2 linked regions of the Prosthecobacter sp. genome follow. The protein of the gene in region 1 interacts with the protein of each later gene in a pairwise test. Links are inferred from orthologs where the notes say so. Each region holds a gene or a part of one and is shown on either strand. Other genes may lie near its edges.

Evidence for each region.
Region 2: the proteins of hflK (region 1) and ftsH interact in binary tests that used the Escherichia coli proteins (3 or more experiments, as listed by UniProt). The link is inferred for Prosthecobacter sp. from one-to-one orthologs.

What each region holds. Positions count from the first base shown.
Region 1 is NZ_JAXMIH010000006.1:570,115-580,736, reverse strand. The notes cover bases 4,303-7,201. They hold hflK (FtsH protease activity modulator HflK), read right to left. Parts: upstream 6,310-7,201; coding sequence 5,296-6,309; downstream 4,303-5,295. Other genes in these bases: U1A53_RS05215 (NAD-dependent epimerase/dehydratase family protein), read right to left, coding at 6,379-7,201; hflC (protease modulator HflC), read right to left, coding at 4,303-5,299. Outside these bases: U1A53_RS05230 (autotransporter-associated beta strand repeat-containing protein), read left to right, coding at 1-3,988; more of hflC, read right to left, coding at 4,238-4,302; more of U1A53_RS05215, read right to left, coding at 7,202-7,347; U1A53_RS05210 (NAD(P)-dependent oxidoreductase), read left to right, coding at 7,404-8,276; U1A53_RS05205 (Nramp family divalent metal transporter), read right to left, coding at 8,267-9,601; U1A53_RS05200 (SDR family oxidoreductase), read right to left, coding at 9,691-10,446; U1A53_RS05195 (hypothetical protein), read right to left, coding at 10,578-10,622.
Region 2 is NZ_JAXMIH010000014.1:55,828-66,489, reverse strand. What follows is about bases 5,400-8,338. They hold ftsH (ATP-dependent zinc metalloprotease FtsH), read right to left. Parts: upstream 7,972-8,338; coding sequence 5,827-7,971; downstream 5,400-5,826. Other genes in these bases: U1A53_RS16150 (phosphoenolpyruvate hydrolase family protein), read right to left, coding at 8,095-8,338; U1A53_RS16160 (DUF3592 domain-containing protein), read right to left, coding at 5,400-5,669. Outside these bases: U1A53_RS16180 (autotransporter-associated beta strand repeat-containing protein), read left to right, coding at 1-579; U1A53_RS16175 (GAF domain-containing protein), read right to left, coding at 652-1,089; U1A53_RS16170 (hypothetical protein), read left to right, coding at 1,173-1,760; U1A53_RS16165 (helicase-related protein), read left to right, coding at 1,773-4,508; more of U1A53_RS16160, read right to left, coding at 4,578-5,399; more of U1A53_RS16150, read right to left, coding at 8,339-8,958; U1A53_RS16145 (helix-turn-helix domain-containing protein), read left to right, coding at 9,069-9,956; U1A53_RS16140 (histidine phosphatase family protein), read right to left, coding at 9,957-10,535; U1A53_RS16135 (hypothetical protein), read right to left, coding at 10,575-10,662. UniProt on the Escherichia coli protein: Acts as a processive, ATP-dependent zinc metallopeptidase for both cytoplasmic and membrane proteins. Plays a role in the quality control of integral membrane proteins.

The sequences.
Region 1 (10,622 bases):
CACCATCACTCTCTCCGCCGCCGCTTCCGCCACGGGAACGGCCAACGCCTACTACGGCCTGTCCAATGCCATCGGTCGCACGGCCGTTGGCGCAACGACCAGCGCCAGTGCGTCCATCACGATGGCGAGTGCCGCACAGGCTGCAGGTCTCTCGGTGGGTATGTATGTCCAGGGCGTCGGTATCCCGCAGAACACCGTGATCGGCACCGTGAGCGGCACGACCATCACGCTGATCAACGCCACCACGGGCGCAGCGGTGAATGCAACTGCCACCCACGCCTCCAACAACCTGATCTTCGGTGCGCCAATCGCGAACTTCCTTGCCTCGACCACCTCGAACTTCACCACCACCAATGCCTCGGCCAACGTTAGCGCTGGTAGCACCGCAGGACTGGCCGTGGGAATGGCTGTGTTTGGAACCAATATCCCCAACGGTGCCACCATTGCCAGCATCACCAACGGAACCACCTTTGTCCTCTCGGCCAATGCAACGGGCACTCTTGCTGGCAATCCGATCACCTTCTCCGCCCCGCTGCCATACTTCTCCAATACCTATACGGGTGACACGGTGGTCAACCAGGGACTCCTCCAGATCGGCAACGCGGCAGCTCAGTTGGGTGGCATCCAGGTCCAGGGCAACCTGATCCTGAACAACGCCAACGCCACCCAGATCTCCAACAACGGCTCCATCGCCTCGACCAGCAGCGTTATCCTCAATGGCGGCAGCGTTCTGACCCTCGTGGGTGCCAACACCCTCAACAGCGTCACCTTCAACAACAACGGCGGCACCGCGACTCCGACGGTGACCGGGGGCACCCTGGTGTTCACTTCAGTGACGCCCATCACCGCCACCAACGACAACTACGCCTCGACGCCGACCATCGCCTCGACTGTCGAACTCAACGGCACCAGTCGAACGGTCACCACTTCAGGCGCGTCGCCAGTCAGCCTCGCCATCACCGGACCCATCCAGAATGTGATGGGCACGACAGCGCTCGCCGGCATCACCAAGGCAGGCAACGGTTCCCTCGCACTCACCAGCACGACCAGCAGCTTCAATGGTGGCGTCAATGTGGATGTCGGCTCGCTCATCATCGGTGCTGCCAGCACGCCAACCACGGTCGGGCTGCAAGTGACAGCAGGCCCTCTCGGCACCGGCACTCTGACGCTTGCCAATAACACCACCATCCTGGCCGACGGCACCGCCCGCACCATCGCCAACAACGTCATCGCCAACGGTGACTTCACCATCAACGGCAACAGCAGCGGCACGGGTTCCAACCTGACCCTCAACGGCACCCTCGATCTCGGTGGCGGCGCACGCTCCATCAACGTGAGCAATCCGCAGGCCACCGCCGCCATCAACGGCATCATTAGCAATGGCACTGGCTTCACCAAGACCGGCAACGGCACCTTGACCCTCACCCCGCAGACCCCAGGTGCGCTGAGTGCCACAGGTGCGGCTACCAACGCCACGGTGATCAACACCACGGCGCTGACCCTTAGCGCGTCGGCTGCGGCAGGTATCGTCGTCGGCCAGACCGTTCACGGCACTGGCATCGCACCGGGCACCACGGTTGCAAGCGTCGCCGGCGCAGTGGTGACTCTCTCTCAGCCCGCCATTGCCACTACCAATGCCGGCACCTTTGCCTTCGGCAATGCGGTCAGCCTCGCCGCCACGGTTCCTGCGGCTGGCACGAACATCAACGTGGGCGTTGGGCCTGCCGCGACACTGGTGATTGGCTCGACGGTGACTGGTTCCGGCATCGCTGCGGGCACCACCATTACCGCCATCAACACCGGCACCGGCGATGTGACCCTCAGCCTCGCCACCACCTCGACGCTTGCTTCGTTGCAGAACCTCACCTTCAGCGGTGCTGCCCCTGCCAACAGCTTCAACACCTACACCGGCCCGACCATCGTCAGCGGTGGTCTGCTGAAGTATGGCACCTTCGGCGCCATCCCGGTCACCTCCGCAGTGTCTGTGCTCAGCGGCGGCACACTCGACATCAACGGCGGCGGTGCCATCATCTCTATTGCTTCCCTGACGGGTGACTCAAGCACCACGGGCGGTCTCCTTACCACCTCGGCGACGACCGGCACCACCACCCTGCTCATCGGTGACGCCACCAGCACGGCATTTGGCGGCTCGATCACCAACAACGTCGGTTCCACGCTCAATGTCGTGAAGCAGGGCACCGGCACCCTTACGCTTGGTGGCCCGAACAGCTACAGCGGCTCCACCACCATCAACCGCGGCACCATCACTTCGGCAGCCAACAACACGCTGCCTGCCACCACTGCTGTCACGGTGAATTCCACCACTGCTGGGGAAACCGCCCTGCTCAACCTTGCAGGATTCAACAACAGCATCGCCTCCCTCACCTTCGGCGGCACCGGTGGCACGACCACCAGCACCAGTAATGTATCGACTGGAGCCGGCACACTGAACCTGCTTGGCAACGTGGCCTACGATGCCGCAGGCAACCCGCTGGCCTCAACGCTCTCCGGCAATGTCTCCTTCGGTGGCACCGCAGTGGGTGCTGGCCTGCCTGGCGCTGCCACTCGCACCTTCACTGTTGCTGACAGCAGCAGTGTCGCCGCCGGCTCCGCCGAGCTGAATGTCACCGCGGTCATCTCCAATGGCACTGGTGCCACGGACAATGTGATCAAGGCAGGCACAGGCACCATGGCCTTCAGTAACACCGCCAACACCTACTCCGGTACCACCACCATCAACGCCGGCACTCTCCAAGCCACCAAGCTTGACGCGGGCGGCAACGTCAGCAGCATTGGCAACTCCGCCGCCGCCCCGGCCAATCTCGTGCTCAACGGCGGTACCCTCGGCTACATCGGCACTGGCGCGACCACCGGCACCACGGACCGTCAGTTCACACTTGGCACAAGCGGTGGAGGCTTGGATGCTTCCGGCGCATCCGGTAGTCCGATGGTGTTCACCAGCACGACTTCTCCAACGCAACCGACTGCCGCAACCGCCCGCACGCTTGCTTTGAGCGGCACCAACACCGATGAGAACACATTTGCCACCCCCCTGGCTAATGCCGGTGCCGGCCTGACATCCGTCGCCAAGTCTGGCTCGGGAGTATGGGTGCTCAGCGGTGCCAACGTTTACACCGGCACCACCACGGTCAATGACGGCCAGCTCCACGTCTCAGGCAGCCTCAGCACCGGCGCGGTCACGGTCGGTGAAACCGGTGGCACGCTCATCAATGCCGCAATCCTTTCTGGAGACGGCACCATCGGCGGCACAGTCACCGTTGGCAGCGGCACTAATCCGACGCCGACCAGCGTGGGCATCCTCGCGGTAGGCGGCAGCTTGGGCGCCGCCAACGGCACACTGACGCTCACGGCGGACAGCACGACGGCGCTGACCGTGGCCGACGGCTCGCAGATCCAGCTCGGTGTTGCCAACCCGACCAACGCGTCCCTGATCACGTTCTCGAACGGACAGTATGAGTACAAAGGCGGCACTTATGCCAGCGCCTTGCTCCTGTTCAACAGCGCTGCGGATAACGATTCAGCCAATGGTGCTGATGGCCTTGAAGCCTTGGCCACCTGGAACGTGGCTCCGACCACTTCCACCAATCATGACCAGCTCAAGCTCACAGGTGCCACCACCTCGAACCTGTCCGTCGGTGCCCGGGCTTCTGCCGCGTATGGTGATGGTTCTATCCGCATCTTGGATGCAGGCCTGACCTCGGTCACTTATGGCCAAGTCTTCAACCTGATCGACTGGACGCAGGCATCGGACATGACTTTCGCCTACACCAGCGGGTTCATTGGTGGCGCCAGTCCGACGGCTGGCGATCTCGACCTGCCCGACATCACTGGCTTTGGAGGCCTGGCATGGGACACCTCAGCATTCGGTCGCTACGGCATCATCGTCGTGGTTCCCGAACCCAGCCGCCTGCTGCTGTTGATGTTCGGCCTGGTCGGCCTGATGCTGCGCCGACGTCGTCGTCGTTGAAACGCGTCCGCCGCGCCAAAGGCACTCAGTTTTCTAAGGAGCCGCTGATTAAAGCCACACCCAGAGCCTGGCTTTGTGTTCTCTGTGGCTCGAAATCAGGACGCCGCTACATACAGGTGGAAACGGCACAGAGAATGGCCTTCTGAATCAAGCCTCTGCGGCGTTCCAATCTGCGGTGCAAATCAGTGTTTCCCTAAGTCAGCAGGCTGCCTGGTTACATGGGAACCCTGCTGCTTCGTTGTTCTGTGTTTACCGCCCCACTTCCAGCAGCGTCGGCAGCTTGTTCAACGGCGTGAACTCCATGCTGGTGCCACCCGCCGCCGGTTTGGCCTGCGGGCTGCTCGACTTCAAATAGCGGAACAGTTCGCTGTCGGTGGTGAAGACCATCGTCGTGTCCGGGGTGATCAGGGTCTTGTAGGCCAACATTGTTTGCAGGAATTCAAACAACTGCGCGGCCTCGGGCGTCTGGTTATAAGCCTTCGCATAAATCTCCGTGGCCTTCGCATCGGCGGCGCCTTCGATCTCCTGCACCTTGCGGTAGGCCTCGGATTCAATGAGGCTCAGATCGCGTTCCCGCTCACCATTGATTTTCGCAGCCTCGCCTTCGCCTTCGGCACGGTAACGGTCGGCGATCTGCTGACGCTCGGTGATCATGCGCTGGTAGATGGACTCGCTCACGGACGGATCGTAGTCGATGCGCTTGAGACGCACGTCGAGCAGGCGGATGCCGAGATCCTTGACCTTTTCGGCGGCGTTGGCAAAAATCTCCGCCTCCAGCTCGCTGCGGCCTTTGGTGATGGAGGGCAGCACGCCGATGCGCGCCTCGGCGGTGGAGAGCGGCGTGCCGGCGGTGGCGCCCGGCGCGGGACTGATCATATCCCGCACGACCTTGCGGTCCTTCGTGGTGCGCACGGCCTCGATGAAGTCATGCTTGGCGATGACGATGCGCGTCTCGCTGCCGATGATGCCGTTCAGTCGCGAGAGGGCGCGGCGCTCATCCGTGAGTTGGCGGAAAAACACCAGCGGCTCGATGATCTCCCAGCGGGCAAAACTGCCCACCATCACGAAGACTTTGTTCTTCGTCGTCATGGGCGTGGACTCGCCGTCCCACTCCAGCACGCGTTTTTCGATGCGGTTGGCGGTCTGGATGAACGGGGTCTTCCAGTGCAGGCCGGCTTTGGTCACCGGTTCGCCCACCGGCATGCCGAACTGGGTGATGACGACCTGCTCCGTTTCGCTCATGGTGTAGAAACCGGAGCCGAGCACGATGGCCAGTGCGAGGAGGATGATGAGAATGAGGGGGGCTTTCATCGGGCGGGGAGCTTGGGGTCGGCGGCTGGCGGCTGGGGCGCGGGTTGGCGGAGATTCATGAGCGGGAGGAAGGAGGATGCCTTTTCATCCAGGATGATTTTGCCGGGCACGGACGGCAGCACCTTGCTCATCGTTTCGAGGTAGATGCGTTTTTTGGTGACCTCGGGCGCTTTGAGATATTCCGCGAGCAGCGCCTTGAAGCGGGTGGCATCGCCTTCGGCCTCATTGACGCGTTTGGCGGCGTAACCTTCGGCGGTACTGGTTTTTTGCACCGCCTCGCCTCGCGCGCGTGGCACCACGCGGTTGTACTCGCCGCTGGCTTGGTTGATGAGGGATTCGCGCTCCTGTTGGGAGCTGTTCACCTCGTTGAAGCTGGCTTTGACGCCAGCAGGCGGATTCACATCACCGAGCTGGATCTGGTCGATATGCACGCCCATTTTCAACCCATTGGTCAGCGCTTGCAGCCGCTCCAGCGCCTTCAATTCCATCTCCTGGCGGCCGATGGTGAGCACTTCATCCACGGTGCGGTCGCCCACTACTTCCCGCATCACCGCCTCGGCAAGATCGCGCAGAGTGGGCAGCGGATCGCGCACATTGAAGACGTAGGCGATGGGTTCCTCCACATGGTATTGAATCTCCCACTCCACGAGCACGGCGTTCAAATCACCCGTGACCATGTTCTTCTCGCGCTGCTGTTCGTTGTAGTCTTCCTCGTATTGGTATTGGTTCGATGCGCCCTGCGTGGCGGTGCCGAACTCCAGCTTCTGTCGGCGCTCCACTTCGACGATCGTGATCTGGTCGATGCCCCACGGCAGCTTGAAGTGCAGCCCCGGCTCCGCTGTCTTCAAATAACCGCCGAAGCGCTGCACCACCGCCACGGAATTGGCCGGCACCTGGTAGATGCCGGAGAACAGCCCGATGGCAATGAACACCACGCCAATGCCGATGAATATGCGACGTGGATCGATCTTGATCTGCGGTGCATTCGGGAAGGGTCGTATCTCACTCATGCCATGAGGCTAGCGCACGCTGACAAAGCAGCAAGCGACATGCTCGACATGCATGAAGCGGTGGGAAATTCACTTCGGCCCAAAATCATCGAGATACTGCCCTACGATCACCTTCAGCTCCGGCGGACGCGGCAGTCCGATCTCCATCGCACGAGAGCCATCCACTTGCTGCGGCCAGTTATCCACGATGCCTTGAATGCGGGCATCAAAGGCATCCACAATGGGTCCCAGCTTGATGCCACGCTCTGTGGCGACTTCTTGAATCACCTTTTCGGCAATCTGTGGCGTCACACGGTGTGCTGGCAGCACACAGGCACGATCTTTGCCGAGTTTGGCTTCCTCGACCTCGCTCAAAGCGATGAACGAATCGATCACGGTGCGATAACCGGTCATTGGATGCGACTGCTCACGGCGGATCGGCAGAAGGCACGGCTCGCCATTGAGCGGTTCGCGGAACATCCCGCTCGCCCAGCTCGATGCGGCGGCATTCGGCTTGCCGGGACGCACGATCACCGTCGGCAAGCGCACGCTGCGGCCGTCGAAGTGGCCTTTGCGGGTGTGATCGTTCACCATCATCTCGCACATCGCCTTCGTCATGCCGTAGGTCGTCTGCGGGAGCTGTTTCGTGTGGTCGGACATCAGTTGCGACATGTCGAGGCCGCCATAGCAAGCCACGCTGCTCGCAAACACCACTCGCGGCCTGCCTTCCGCCGCTCGCGCCGCCTCAAACACATTGCGTCCGCCATCCAAGTTCACACGCATTGCGTCATCAAAGCGCTCCTCGCATTCACCGCTCACCATCGAGGCCAGATGGAAGATCACATCGAACTTCGATCCCGTAGCCGCGAAAGCCGTCGCCCGGTCGCCAATGTCGCCTTTCACCTGCTTCACTCGCGTGTCCGTCGGTTCTTCGCGAAAAAACGCATCCAGCAGCACCATCTCGGTGATTGGCTGGCCGCACCAAGTGCCGCGTTCGAGGAGCTTCTGCGCAAGCTGGGAGCCAAGAAAGCCGCCGCCGCCGGTGATGATGATTTTCATGCGTGAGTTGGGAAGGTGTTTGCCATCAGGCGCTGCCTGATGTGAGTTCGCCGGACATGAGCAAGCCACTCGCAGGACACAAGATCGGATTCGTCGGACTCGGCAACATGGGCCGGGCCAATGCGCGTCATTTGCACGCGGCTGGGGCCGATGTCGTCGTCTGGAATCGCAGTGACGCGCCTGCGGAGGCCGCCGTGGCCCTGGGCATGCGCCGTGCGGCCACCTTGCCGGACCTCTCCCGCGAAATCGGCCCCGGCGTCATCTGCGTCAATCTCACCATGACCGACGTCGTCGAAAACATCGTCTTTGGTCCTGGCGGCTTGATCGAAGGTCTGCACAAAGATGCCCTCATCATCGACTTTGGCACCACTGGCGTCCCCGAGACCAAAAAATGGGCAGAACGCGTCAACTGGGTCGATGCCCCCGTCTCCGGCGGCCAGGTCGGTGCCGAGGCTGCCACGCTCACCATCATGGCCGGCGGCAGCGAGGTGAATTTCCAGCGCGCTTTGCCCATCTTCCAAGCCGTTGGCAAAAATATCACCCATCTCGGCCCCAGCGGGGCAGGGCAGGTCACCAAGCTCGCCAATCAACTCATCGTCGCTCAAACCATCGACGCCGTCGCCCAAGCCTTGCGCATGGCCGAGCTTTCCGGCGTCGATCCCGCCCTCGTCCGCAAAGCCCTTCTCGGCGGCTTCGCCGAAAGCCGCATCCTTGACCTCCACGGCGATCGCATGGTCCGCCGCGATTTCGCCCCCGGTGGCCGTGCCACGCTTCAGCTCAAGGATGTCCGCCTCATGTCCCAACTCGCCGATTCCGTCGGCCTCGATTCACCCACGTTGAAGAACTCCCTCGCCCAGTGGGAGAAGTTTGTACACGAAAAAGGCTTCGGTGATCTGGATCACTCAGGGTTGTTCCGGCTTTATGAGTGAACCGCTTTCATGATTTCCTGCACGACCTGATACGCGCCGATCGCCGCCATCGACAGGGCGGCGATCCACAGACAGAGCGTCCATGCGAAGCCGGGACGCAGGGCGCGGTCCAGGCGGCAGTGGCGGAAATAAAGCGCCGCGCCAGCCAGGAAGGGCAGCATGATCCCCTGGCTGACGGCACCGATGAGAACCAGGGTGACCGGTTTCTCCCAGAGCATGTACAGCCCCACTGACAACGCGGGCAGCAGCACCACGCAGACTTTCACGGCCCGAACCCGATGCTCCGGTGTGGGATAGCGCACCACTTTGAAGAGCGCCGCCGCATCGACCAGCAGCCGTGCGTTCGAGGCTGTGGAGGCGAAGATCGTCGAGTAGAGCGCAAAAAACGCGCCGACGAGAAAAACATAGAGGCTCCATGAACCAAAACTCTCCGCATACATGTGAGCGAGCGTGTCGATCATGCCCTGGTCGTTCACCTGCAGGCCCTTCGAGTGCAGCACGGCGGCACCGAGCATGTAGAAGGCGAGCGTCGCCAGCGTGTAGATGACAAAGGAAATCCACGCGTCGATGCGCATCACGCGCATCCATCCCTGCGCACGCACGGTCCGCTGCGGCGTGCCGTCCTGCGGGCCGACATTCACGGCGTAGCCCTTTTCGAGGCACCAATAAGGATAATAGATCAGCTCCGAAGCGCCGACGCCGATGATGCCGAACGCACCGAACGCGGTCACAAAATTCTCCGGCAGCTTGAATTGAAATCCCTCCACCACATTGGCCGCCGTGATCGCATACGGCGACCATTGCAGCGAGCCCACCGCGATGACCGTCGCCAGCGTGAACAGCACCACCATCGCCACCGACAAGCTCTCCACGAGGCGGTAGCGCCCCAGCGCCAGCAGCACCGCGCACGAACCGCCGACGCCGATGGCGAGCAGTTTCTTGTCCATCGTCAGCCCGGCGGCGGCAAAGATGTCCGCCACGCCACCGACGATGCCCGCCACCTGAAACACGAGCGCCACAAACATGCCGAGCCAGAGCCACAGCAGCCAGCTCACGATAAAGCGCGGCCCTGGGATGCTGTTCATCGCCTCCAGCGTTGTCTGCCCCGTGCTCACCGCATAGCGCCCCAGCTCCACCTGCACGAACACCTTGATGAAACAGCCGAGCACGATGAACCACAGCAGCGTGAACCCCGCCTCCCCCGCCACCTTCGGCGTGGCGATCACCTCGCCCGAGCCTACGATTGAGGCCGTGATGATCAGTCCCGGCCCGATGCTGCGAAGGATGGCTGCCCAGTGGCTGGGCGCGGGTTCTGGCTGGTTCATCCGATGATCTTAGAGTGTGCTTGTCGGGGCCACAATCTTCGTGTGTCGGGACCAATGGGCTGAAAGGCGCTCGCTCGGCGTGTCAGTTGCTATGAGTGCATTACCTGCCCGCCGTCGATATTGATCGTCTGGCCGGTGATGTTCTTCGCGTGATCTGAGGCCAGAAACGTCGCCATCGCTGCATATTCCTCCGGCATCTGCCAGCGACCGAGATGTGACACCTTCTTGATCTTCTCCGCCGCCCAGTCATCGAAGCTCACGCATTGATCCTCCGGCAGCTTCTTCTGCCCCGCCGCCCAGATGGACCGATTCAGCTCCGTCTTCACCATGCCGGGCGCGAGCGCGTTCACGCGGATGTTATGCGGGCCGAGATCCTTCGCCGCGCACTGCGTGAAATTGATCAGTCCGGCCTTCGAAGCGCTGTAAGGCGGATCGGTCTGCGATCCCATCTGCCCGGCGACGGAGACGAGAAACAAGAGCGAGCCACTTCCTCGCTCAATCAGTTTCGGTGCAAACGCGTGCGCCACATTCACTGCGCCAATGAGGTTGATCTCCAGCACCCGCGTCCAGTCCGACGGCTCCAGATTCCAAAACGGAAAGCCAAACTTCCCGGAGCCGGCCCCAACAGAGAAAACGATGTGATCCACGCTCTCAAACCCCGCCGCAAAGGCCTTCACCGCCTCAAAGTTCGTCACATCACCCGCCGTGATGAAGTCCGCGTTCTTCTCCCGGTCAAAACCCCGCACGGCACACCCTTCGGCCACAAAACCATCCACAATCGCCCGCCCAATGCCCTTGGCGGCTCCAAACACGGCGACGGACTTGCCTTCGAGATTGAGGTTCATGCCTCACAGAATGCAGAGCCGGTGATCGAATTCAAACGGGCAGCGGCTTCAGTCATTCGCGTCAGGAGCCGGATCAATCGCGCCGATCACCCCTGCGTTTCGTGTGGGCGAATCGGCGCGGCATCCCTTCGTCATTTCCCGGAGGTCTGTTGCCTGGAAGATGAGGTCGACTCATA
Region 2 (10,662 bases), on another replicon or contig:
ATCGGCATCAACAGTCCGTCCAATGCCGTGACTCCAGCAGCCACTTTCGTCAACGGACAGTATGAGTACAATGGCGGCACTTATGCCAATGCCTTGTCCCTCTTTACCAGTCTTGAGGATAATGGCGGTGCAGCGGGTGCCGATGGTGCGGAAGCCTTGGCAACTTGGAACCAGGCCCCGACGGCGACGACAAACCATGACTTCATCAATCTCACTGGGGCTGGCTCGAATCTGACCGTCGGCACCCGTGCTTCGGCCACCTATGGCGACGGTTCCATCCGCGTGGTGAATTCCGGATTGGCCAGTGTTTCCTACGGCCAAGTTTTCAACCTGATCGACTGGACTGCGAATACCAATATGAACTTCAGCTACACCAGCGGCTTCATTGGCGGTGCCAACCCGACGGCTGGCAATCTCGATTTGGTGGACATCTCCAGCTTCGGTCTCGTTTGGGACACCACCGCCTTCGGTGCCTACGGTATCTTGGTCGTCGTCCCCGAGCCTTCCCGCATGCTGCTGTTGATGTTCGGCCTCCTTGGCCTCTTCTTCCGCCGCCGTCGCCGTATCGGTTCCCTTTGATCGGAATCCAGATTTAACAAAAAAGCCCGGTCCGCCTCTTGTGGCGCGACCGGGCTTTTTGATGCTCTTAGATCAACCCGGCAGCAGCCGGGCCGCGACGCCGCTGGCGACTCCCAGCAGCCGCTCCTTCTCCTCCACCGTAAAATCATACGGGACCAGCTTGCCGATGCCCAAGGTGCCGCATAGGCGGTTCCCATCCATCACCGGCACGGCCAGCGTGCCCTGCACCTGCGTTTGCTTGGCACCGGGCTTGGCCACACCAGAGGTGTCAGTCTGTAAATTGCACATCTCCACGGGCTCCCGCCGTTCGGCTGCCACGCCTGCGATGCCCTTGCCCACCGGGATCGACTGGATAATGGGCATCAGCGCCTCTGGAATGCCTTGATGGGCCACCAGCTTGAGGTGCTTGTCCGCTGGATCCAGCCGGTGCAGCGTGCCTGTCGTGCAGCCGAAATCGGCAATGGTTCGGGTGAGAAAATCAGCCCAGGAAAAATCAGTGGAGGAACTCATGGCGGAGAGAGGTTTGGGAATTGGGATTTATCGTTGTCGAGTCGGATTGTGGGCGTTATTCTCCGGCCATCTTCGTTTGTGTCATGAAATCCTGCTCTGCCTTTCTTGTCCTTCTTTGGCTGACATCTGCCTCCGCGCAGCCATCTGCTCCGGCCACCACGCCCATTTTGGCCAAGAGCACCTATCATCCCGACAACTCGCATTCCGAGACCATCGTGGACAAGACCACCAACGAACTCACCGAGGCCACCTACAACGCCGGCGGTGCCTTGATCAGCAAGAAACACTACCTTCTCAACGAGCGCGGTCTCCCCACCCAGGGCCACATCTACGACGGGCGCGGCAACCTCGTCGCCCGTTCCCAGGTGTACTTCGATGAATTCGGCCGCGCCAAGGAAATGCGCTCCTTCAATCTCCAGGGCCAGTGCTACCAGCAGGTGATCTACGAATACGGTGCCGACGGCAAAGCCAAGTCGCCCAAGGTCATCAACGTCAACCCCAACGCCGCCCCCTCCATCAAGCCCGGTGTCATCGACTTCACGCAAAGCACGCCAGCCCCCGGCCAGTATGCGCAACCACAAGTCCAGCAGGCACAGCCCCAGGCAGCCGCCCCCGAGCCACCCAAGAAAAAATCCTTCTTTGGCCGCCTCTTTGGCAAAAAGGACAAGTAGCGTCACGCCCGGATGGAATCCCCCGCACCCGGCCAGCGCTGGATCAGTCAAAGCGAGCCCGAACTCGGTCTCGGCATCGTCACGGCCGTGGAAGGCAGCTTCATCGACCTGCGCTTCCCCGCCGCAGGTGAAAAGCGCCGCTACGCACGCAACGGTGCTCCATTGCGCCGCGCCAGCTTCCACGCAGGCGACACCCTCACGCATCGCGACGGTTCAAAGCACTCCATCGACTCCGTCACCTCGCAGGACGGCGTTCTGACCTACCACTGCGGCCCCCGCAGCATCCCTGAGTCCGAACTCGCCGACACCCTCAGCCTTGGGGGCCCGCAGGAGCGCCTCCTCGCCGCGAACATCGACGATTTGCCCACCTTCGCCCTCCGTGCTGAAGCCGTCGAATGGCGCTGCCGCATGCAGGCCTCGCCCGTGCGCGGTTTCATCGGCGGTCGCGTCGATCCCATCCCGCATCAGATGTCCATTGCCGCCGATGTCACCGGTCGCCTCCTGCCGCGCGTTCTGCTCGCCGATGAAGTCGGCCTCGGCAAGACCATCGAAGCCGGCCTCATCCTGCATCGCCTTCACCTCACCGGCCGCGCCTCACGCATCCTCGTCCTCGTGCCCGACGCCTTGCCGCACCAGTGGTTCGTCGAACTCCTGCGCCGCTTCAATCTGATGTTCAGCCTCTTCGACGAAGAACGCTGCGCCGCCATCGAAGCCGGCGATCCCGAAGGCAATCCCTTCCTCGACAGCCAGATCGTGCTCTGCCCGCTGTCCTTGCTCAGCGGCTCGTCAAAGCGAGCGCAACAGGCCGCCGACGCCGGTTGGGATCTTCTAATTGTCGATGAAGCCCATCACCTCGAATGGACCGTCGAATCTCCCGGCATCGCCTATCAAGTCGTCGAAGCCATCGCTAGCCGCGTCCCCGGCGTCCTTCTCCTCACCGCCACCCCGCAGCAACTCGGTGCCGAAGGCCATTTCGCCCGCCTCCGTCTCCTCGATCCCGACCGCTATGGCGATCTGCACGAGTTCCTCGCCGAATCAGATCGCTACGAGCAAGTCGCTCGTGTGGTCGATCTCATCCTGCAAGGCGGCAGCATGAGCGAACAAGACCGCGAACTCTTCGCCAGTCACTCCCCACGAGTGCAGCAACACATCACGGAACTCACCGCAGGCGATGAATCCGCCCGCCAGCGTCTTGTCAGCGATCTCCTCGACGAATTTGGCACCGGACGCGTCATGTTTCGGAACACCCGTGCCGTCATCCAGGGCTTCCCGCCGCGCCAATGCCATACCCGGCTGCTTGGCATCGAGCCAAATTCGACTCCCGAAGATACGCTCATTCGCTGGCTCGCTGCCACTCTGCGTGAACTTGGCGAGGCCAAAGTCCTGCTCATCTGTCGCACGCGCAAACTCGCCGAAGACATCCACGAGCGCCTCCTGCGCGAGATCAACGTGCATGCCGTTCTATTCCACGAAGGTCTGAATTTGATGCAGCGCGACCGCCACGCCGCCGCCTTTGCCGATCCTGAAGGCGCACGCCTGCTCATATGCTCCGAAATCGGCAGTGAAGGCCGCAACTTCCAGTTCGCCCAGCATCTCGTGTTGTTTGATCTGCCGCGCGATCCTGAACTCCTCGAACAACGCATCGGCCGCCTCGATCGCATCGGCCAGAAAGGCACGATCAACATCCATGTGCCCTTCATTGCAGGTTCCGAAGGCGAAATCCTCGCCCGCTGGTATCACGAAGGCCTCGATGCCTTTGAACACAGCCTGCAAGGGGCCACGCAGCTCCTCCATAGCTTCGCCGCTGAAATAGAAGCCCTCTGCACCAGCTTTGACGCCGCCAAACTCGACGATCTCATCAAGCGCACCGCCAAACTGCGCCTCGAAGTGCGGAAGAAGCTCGAACGCGGCCACAACCGCCTCCTCGAACTCAACTCCTGCAAGCCACGTCTTGCCGCACGTCTGATTGAGCGAATCCGCGATGTCGATGCCGGTCTCGACTTCGAGCGCTTCTTCATCCGCCTGCTCGATCACTTCGGCATGCACGTCGAGGAGATGACCAACCGCACCTGGTTCATCCGTCCCGACAACCTCATCACCGACGCCTTGCCCGCGCTGCCCGATGAAGGCCTCACCTTCACCTTCGACCGCGAACGCGCCCTCTCCCGCGAGCACGAAGCCTTCCTCACCTGGGATCACCCGCTCGTGTGTGGTGCGCTTGATGTCCTGCTCGGCTCCCATGATGGCAACGCGGGTTTCGCTTTCTGGAAAGCCTCTGGTGGAGAAGGCTTGGTGCTTCAAGTCAGTTTCATCGCCGAATGCATCGCCCCGCCCGCGTTGCATGCCTCACGCTTCCTGCCAGCCACACCGATTCGCATCGCCATCGATCATCAAGGCCGTGATCTCACCGCCGATCCGGCCTTCACCCGCGCCAAACTCACTCCCGGCGATCCCACTCGCACCGTCGAAAACGAAACCGTCCGCCACAAGTTCCTGCCCACGATGCTCTGCAAGGCGCAGCAGCTCGCGGAGGCGCAACTCAAGGAACTGAAGGAACGGAGCCTCAAAGCCATGCGCAAACACCTCGATGAAGAGATTGCCCGGCTTGAGGATTTGCAGTCGCGCAATCCCCAGGTGCGGCCGGAGGAGATCCGTGCGTTGCAGGAGCAGCGCGAGGCTCTGGGTACTGTGATTGCCTCGACGGGGCTTAGGCTGGACGCTGCGCGGCTGGTAGTGCGGCTGAAGTGAGAGGCGGCCAAGCTTGCCGCCGCAGTACTAGACGCTGGATAGAGGTGCAGGCAGTCCTCCTTACACTCCCTACGCCCTCGGCCTCTTCAATCCCACCGCCACCATCCACAGTGCCCCCATCAACACCGAAATCGGAATCAGCAACCACACATGATGCCACTGCCACCTGGTTTCCAGCGTGGCTAGCCAGGGCTTCTGCGGATGGATCCAGGCGGTCAGTTCATGGCCGATGGGATGGGCGCGTACCAGGGCCTGCGCCTCCTGCTTCATCCCGCCGTCCACCTTGGAGGCATCGAAGTACCAGCGGTTGGAAAACCAGCGGCGACCGTTCTGCTCGTAGGAATATACGAGATGTACCATGTTGTAGATCATGTGGCTGCGCCTGCCCGAGCCGCGTTCTTCGGTGATGCCGTTCGCCTCCACCCGCGCAGGCACCGCGATGAGCTGGGAGCGGATGAACTGGCCGTGGATGGCATCCAGCACATGCTGCTCGTGCATCAAGTGGACGCCCAGCGCCAGCAGCCCCACTCCCGCGCCCACCAGCAGATGGCGGAAGAAAAGACGCTGACGCTCTGGGACGGACAGGCTCCGCAACCGGCGCGACGGCAGAAAGGTGCGCACCAGGAAGACAAAACTCACCAGCGCCAGCAGCCCACCACCTCCGATGAGCGAATACGGAAACCACAGGCGTGCGGCACGAAATGAGGCCTCGCTGGGATCGGCAGGATTGACGTAACAATATGCGGGCCCCCGGCGCGCGGCGTCGCCTTCCTCCTCGAAGTCGCGCAGGTCCACGATCCAGTCGGTGGCCTCGTCGTAGTTGGAGGAGGTGTGGGTCTTCCCGGCGAAGTCGTATTGATACGTCATCGTGGGCTGTACGCGGTCGCCGAAGGAGCTGCGCGAGATGTCCACGCTCCACGTCACAATGCGACAGGGCGTCTTCACCCACGCGTCCACCTTTTCATGCTTGGCACGCTGATGGTAGTACCCAGCGCTGACCAGCAGGATGCCTACACCCAGGCCCACGACGCCGAAAATACAGCGCACGAATTTCAGTCGCCAAGGCGCGAGAGACGGGGGCGATGCGGAGGTGTCCGGCTGCATGGTAGTGACCCTCGTGTGGCGGCTGCTCAGAGATCGCACGCCAGTCGGTCGTTGCATGGGGAGTTTTGCGGGCAGCCGTGAAAAAGCTGTCCGCGATGCAGGACGCTTCAGCGGGACGGAAGCGCTGTTTCGTCACCTCGCCTAGAGACCGGACCGAGCAGGCATGAAAAAGCCGGAGTCTTGCGACTCCGGCCTTGGGTGAATCATTGGAGCGTTAAGCGGGCACGCCGGTCAAACCGGGAGCCAGCCCGCCTTCATCCTCGTCTTCGCGCTGCACGGGACGTGGATCGGGAGCTTTGGGAAGGGGGGGCGGGGGCGGGGGCTTGCTCTTGTTTTCGGGCGGATTGATGAGGCGGCCGTGCTCCATGATTTCTTTGATGTGGGCACCGTCGAGGGTTTCATATTCGAGCAACGCGTGGGCGATGGCGTCGAGCTTGTCCTTGTACTTGAGGAGTATCTCCTTGGCCTGGGCGTAAGATTCGTCGATGAGACGTTTCACCTCCTCGTCGATCTTCTTGGCGGTGTCCTGGCTGTAGTTGCTGCTGCCACGGCCCATGAAGGCGGTGCTTTCATTTTCACCGTATTCGATCATGCCGAGCTTCGTGCTCATGCCCCAGGAGCAGACCATGCTGCGGGCGATGCGGGAGGCCATGCGGATGTCGCCGCTGGCGCCGTTGGTGACGTCGCCAAACTGGATTTCCTCGGCCACACGACCACCCATGGCGACAACGAGGTCGTCGATGAGTTCGCTTTTGCGGTCGTTGTGCTTGTCTTCCTCCGGCAACCACATGGTGGAGCCGAGTGAAGGGCCGCGGGGGATGATGGTGACTTTGTGCAGCGGATCGGTGTGCTCAAGAACCTCGATGAGGATGGCGTGACCGGCCTCATGATAAGCGGTGTTTTCCTTTTCCTTCTCGCTGAGGGCCATGCTGCGGCGTTCGCGGCCCCAGCGCACCTTGTCACGGGCTTCTTCCAACTCGGGATTGGTGATGGACTTCATGTTCTTGCGAGCGGCGAGCAGCGCGGCCTCGTTGAGCAAGTTGGCGAGTTCTGCACCGGAGAATCCGGGCGTGCCACGGGCGATCTTGGAAAGGTCGGCGCTATCGGCCAGCTTCACTTTCTTGGCATGTACGCGGAGGATTTCCTCGCGGCCTTTCACGTCGGGCAGATTGACGGTGACCTGACGGTCGAAGCGACCGGGGCGCAGCAAGGCGGGATCGAGCACGTCGGGACGGTTCGTGGCGGCGATGATGATGATGCCTTCCTGAGTGTCGAAGCCATCCATCTCAACGAGCAGCGCATTGAGCGTCTGTTCGCGTTCATCGTGACCACCGCCCATGCCGTGACCGCGATGACGACCGACGGCGTCGATTTCATCAATGAAGATTAGGCAGGGGGCGTTTTTCTTGCCCTGCTCGAACATGTCGCGCACGCGGCTGGCACCGACACCGACGAACATTTCGACGAAGTCCGAACCGCTGATGCTGAAGAACGGCACATCGGCCTCACCAGCGATGGCTTTTGCCAGCAGAGTCTTGCCGGTGCCGGGAGGGCCGGTCATGAGCACGCCCTTGGGGATCTTGCCACCGAGGCGCTGGAACTTCTTCGGATCCTTGAGGAACTCGACGATTTCCTGCACTTCTTCCTTCGCTTCTTCCACACCGGCCACATCCTTGAAGGTGACCTTGTTGCGATCTTGCGCGAGCATCTTGGCCTTGCTCTTGCCAAAGCTCATCGCCCCACGACCGGCGCTGCGGAGCTGCTGGCGCACGAGGAAGTAGAAGAACGCGAGGATGATCAGCAGTGGCAGCAGGAAGCCGAGCAGTGAGGACCACATCTCGTTTTCATAGACCGGGATAAGCACCAAGTTGTGCGCTTTGAGGAGATCCCGCAGCTCCTCTTTTTGGAACTCGATGTTCACGGCGACGGAGAACGGCTTGGAATCGCCCTTACCAGCGCCGAAGGCTGGTGTTTTGCCGGTAGCGTCCTTGACGGGTTCAGAAAGGACCGGTTTGCTCAAATCAGGCGCGGGAACCTCGGGTTCACCCGCTTTGCCAGCCGAGGCCTTGATGGCAGGCGACGGGAAATAATAACCACGGATGGTCTGCTCGGAGGTGGTGTCGAGATTGACGAGTTCGAGTTTTTTGCTGGCGTCAATATTGCCGGCTTCGACCTCGATTTTGAATTCGGCGTAGTTGAAGACTTTGCGGCTGCCGGCCATCCCCTTGTTCATCATGAAGCCCGAGATCAGCAGGGTGATCGCGAGCGCGAAGAGCATGAAACCGCGCCAGTTGAACTGCGGATCTTGATTGCGGCGGTTTGGGCCCTCGGGGCGGTTGTTGAAGGGGTCGTCGGACATGAGCGGGGGTGTTACAGCTTAGTAACGCGAGTCCGAGCATACATGCCGGTAATTTTTTTGCAAAATGCGATTCCAGCGGGCCTAAGCAGCCTTAAACCGGCCTTTACAGCGACAGGGAAGGGGTCATCGACCCAGTGGCACGCGCTTGAATTCCCGCGTCAGACTCGTCAGTGAATCCTCCACGCCCATGCGCTCCAGGCTGCTGGCGCCGACGAAGCCGTCCGCGGTGGTCTTGCTGAGGATGTATTCCGCGTCCTTCGGCGTGTTGATGGGGCCGCCATGGGTGAGGGTGAAGACATTCGGGTTCACGCTCTTCGCGGCATCAATGATGTCCTGCGTCACTTTGACCGTGTGATCCCAGCTTACCACGGCGTTGGTCACGCCGATGCTGCCGCCGACAGTCGTGCCGACATGCGCGATGATCGCGTCCGCGCCGTTTTTGGCCATCTTGATCGCTTCTTCCGGCGTCGCCACATAGACGATGCTGAACAGGTCCATGCGTGTGGCCAGGCCGACCATCTCAAATTCCTTCTCCACGCTCATGCCGGTTTCTTCCAGCACACCACGGAAGTGACCGTCCACGATGGTGTGAGTGGGAAAGTTGTTCACCCCGCTGAAGCCCATCTCCTTGACCTTGCCCAGCCAGTGCCACATGCGGCGGCGGGGGTCGGTGGCATGCACGCCGCAGATGACCGGGATTTCTTTGACCACCGGCAGCACTTCATACTCGCCGATCTCCATGGCGATGGCGTTCGCATCTCCATAAGCCATGAGGCCGCAGGTGCTGCCGTGCCCCATCATGCGGAAGCGACCGCTGTTGTAAATGATGATCAAATCCGCACCGCCCTTCTCGATGAACTTCGCGCTGATGCCCGTGCCCGCGCCCGCCGCGATGATCGGCTCGCCTTTCGCCAGCGTCGCCTTCAGGCGATCAACGACTTCTTGCTTCGTGTAGGGATTTCCGATTCCGGTCCAGGGATTGGGCATGGCGTTAGGTTGGGTTGACGGTGGTTTACGATCGTTGACGGTGGATGACAGTGGTTTGAAACCATCGTCAACAACAGTCAACCATGTAAACAACCGCCAACTTCCCCTCCATGCACGCCAAAGCTGCCATCCAAGAGCTATCCGAAACCCACACGCACGGGCCGGGCACGGAGTTCCGCGTGGTGCGGGCCACGGAGCGGGACGCGCGCTCCTGGCTGCGTGGAGCGCCGGTGTGCGGCACGCTGGGCACGCACCGCATCGCTCACGCGGGCGTCATGACGGCGCGTGCGCCCTACCGCATCGTGCGCATGCACCAGGGCGGTTTGTATTTCCTCGCCTGCCTGGAGGGCGAGGGTCGCGTGCTCGTCGATGGCACCTGGAAAAAATGCGGCGCTGGCATGGCCGTGGCGCTGCCGCCTTTCATGGTGAACGCCTTCCAGGCCGTGCCCGGAAAGATCTGGCGCTGCTGCTGGGTGCGCTACGAACAGCAGCCGCAGCAGACGCCCATCCTCAGCAGCAGTTCGCCGCTCATGGCCCCCTTTGCCGGCACCGCGCTCTACAGCGCCATCGAAGGCCTCATCGAAGAAGCCGGACACGAGGCCAAACCGGCCGCCATGTTCCATTGGGTGGAACTGATCCAGCACTACATCGAGCGTTTCGCTCAACCCTGGCAGGTCGATGACCGCCTGCACCGCATCTGGGAAAAAGTCTCCGCCAACGTCGGCCATGACTGGACGCTCGACGAGCTTGCCCGGCAGGCTAACGTCAGCGCCGAGCACCTGCGCCGCCTCTGTCGCAAGGCGCTTGGCCGCACGCCCATGCACCACGTCACCTGGCTGCGCATGCGCAAGGCCGCCGAACTGCTCTCCACGACAAATCTGAAGGTGGAGACCATCTCCCACGAAGTCGGCTACATGAATCCCTTCGTCTTCAGCAACACCTTCAAAAAGTGGATCGGCTGGCGGCCGAGTGAGCATCGCAGCCGGATGGACGGATGATCAATCATCTCCATCTTCCCGCGAAATCCCCGCATACAGCTCGGGGAAGCGGCGTTCGAGGGACCTGGGGGTGATGTAGCCGATGAGCTGGGCTTCGTTCCAGTCGGCGAGGCCCCAGAATTCGTGGGGGAAGGCCATGATGACGGCGGTGCAGGTGGGCACCTTCGGAATGTTGGCACGGGCGAGGATGTGCTCGGCGAAGTCGTGCAGGCCGGGATTGTGGCCGAAGAGCATGACGTGGTGCCAGCTTTCCTCGAAGCCGCGCATGACTTCGAGGATGCGGTCGGATTCGGCGAGGTAGAGGCGCGATTCGAGCAGCAGCTTATCGACTGGCAGGGCGAAGGTCTCGCGCATGATCTGCGCGGTGCTCAAGGCGCGCAAGGCGGTGCTGGTGACGAGGCGATCTGGTAGCGGGAGCAGGGCCGGGGAGCCGTTGCCACCGAAGTAGGTGCGATGCAGAAACGCCGCGACCGCAGGTGCGGCGCGCTGCCCGCGCTCATTGAGCGGACGATCATGGTCGGCGAGTCCAGGCTGGCCCCAGCTGGATTTCGCGTGACGCACGATGGTGAGGTATTTCATTTCTGCGGAGAGCTCAGGGCGGAGGGCGAAGAGGCCGGTCTAGGCGGCGATTTTTTCGAGCTTGATGGGGTAGGTTTGGAAGGCGTTCCACTGGCAGACGATGAGGTCGCCGTTGTCGAGGACGCAG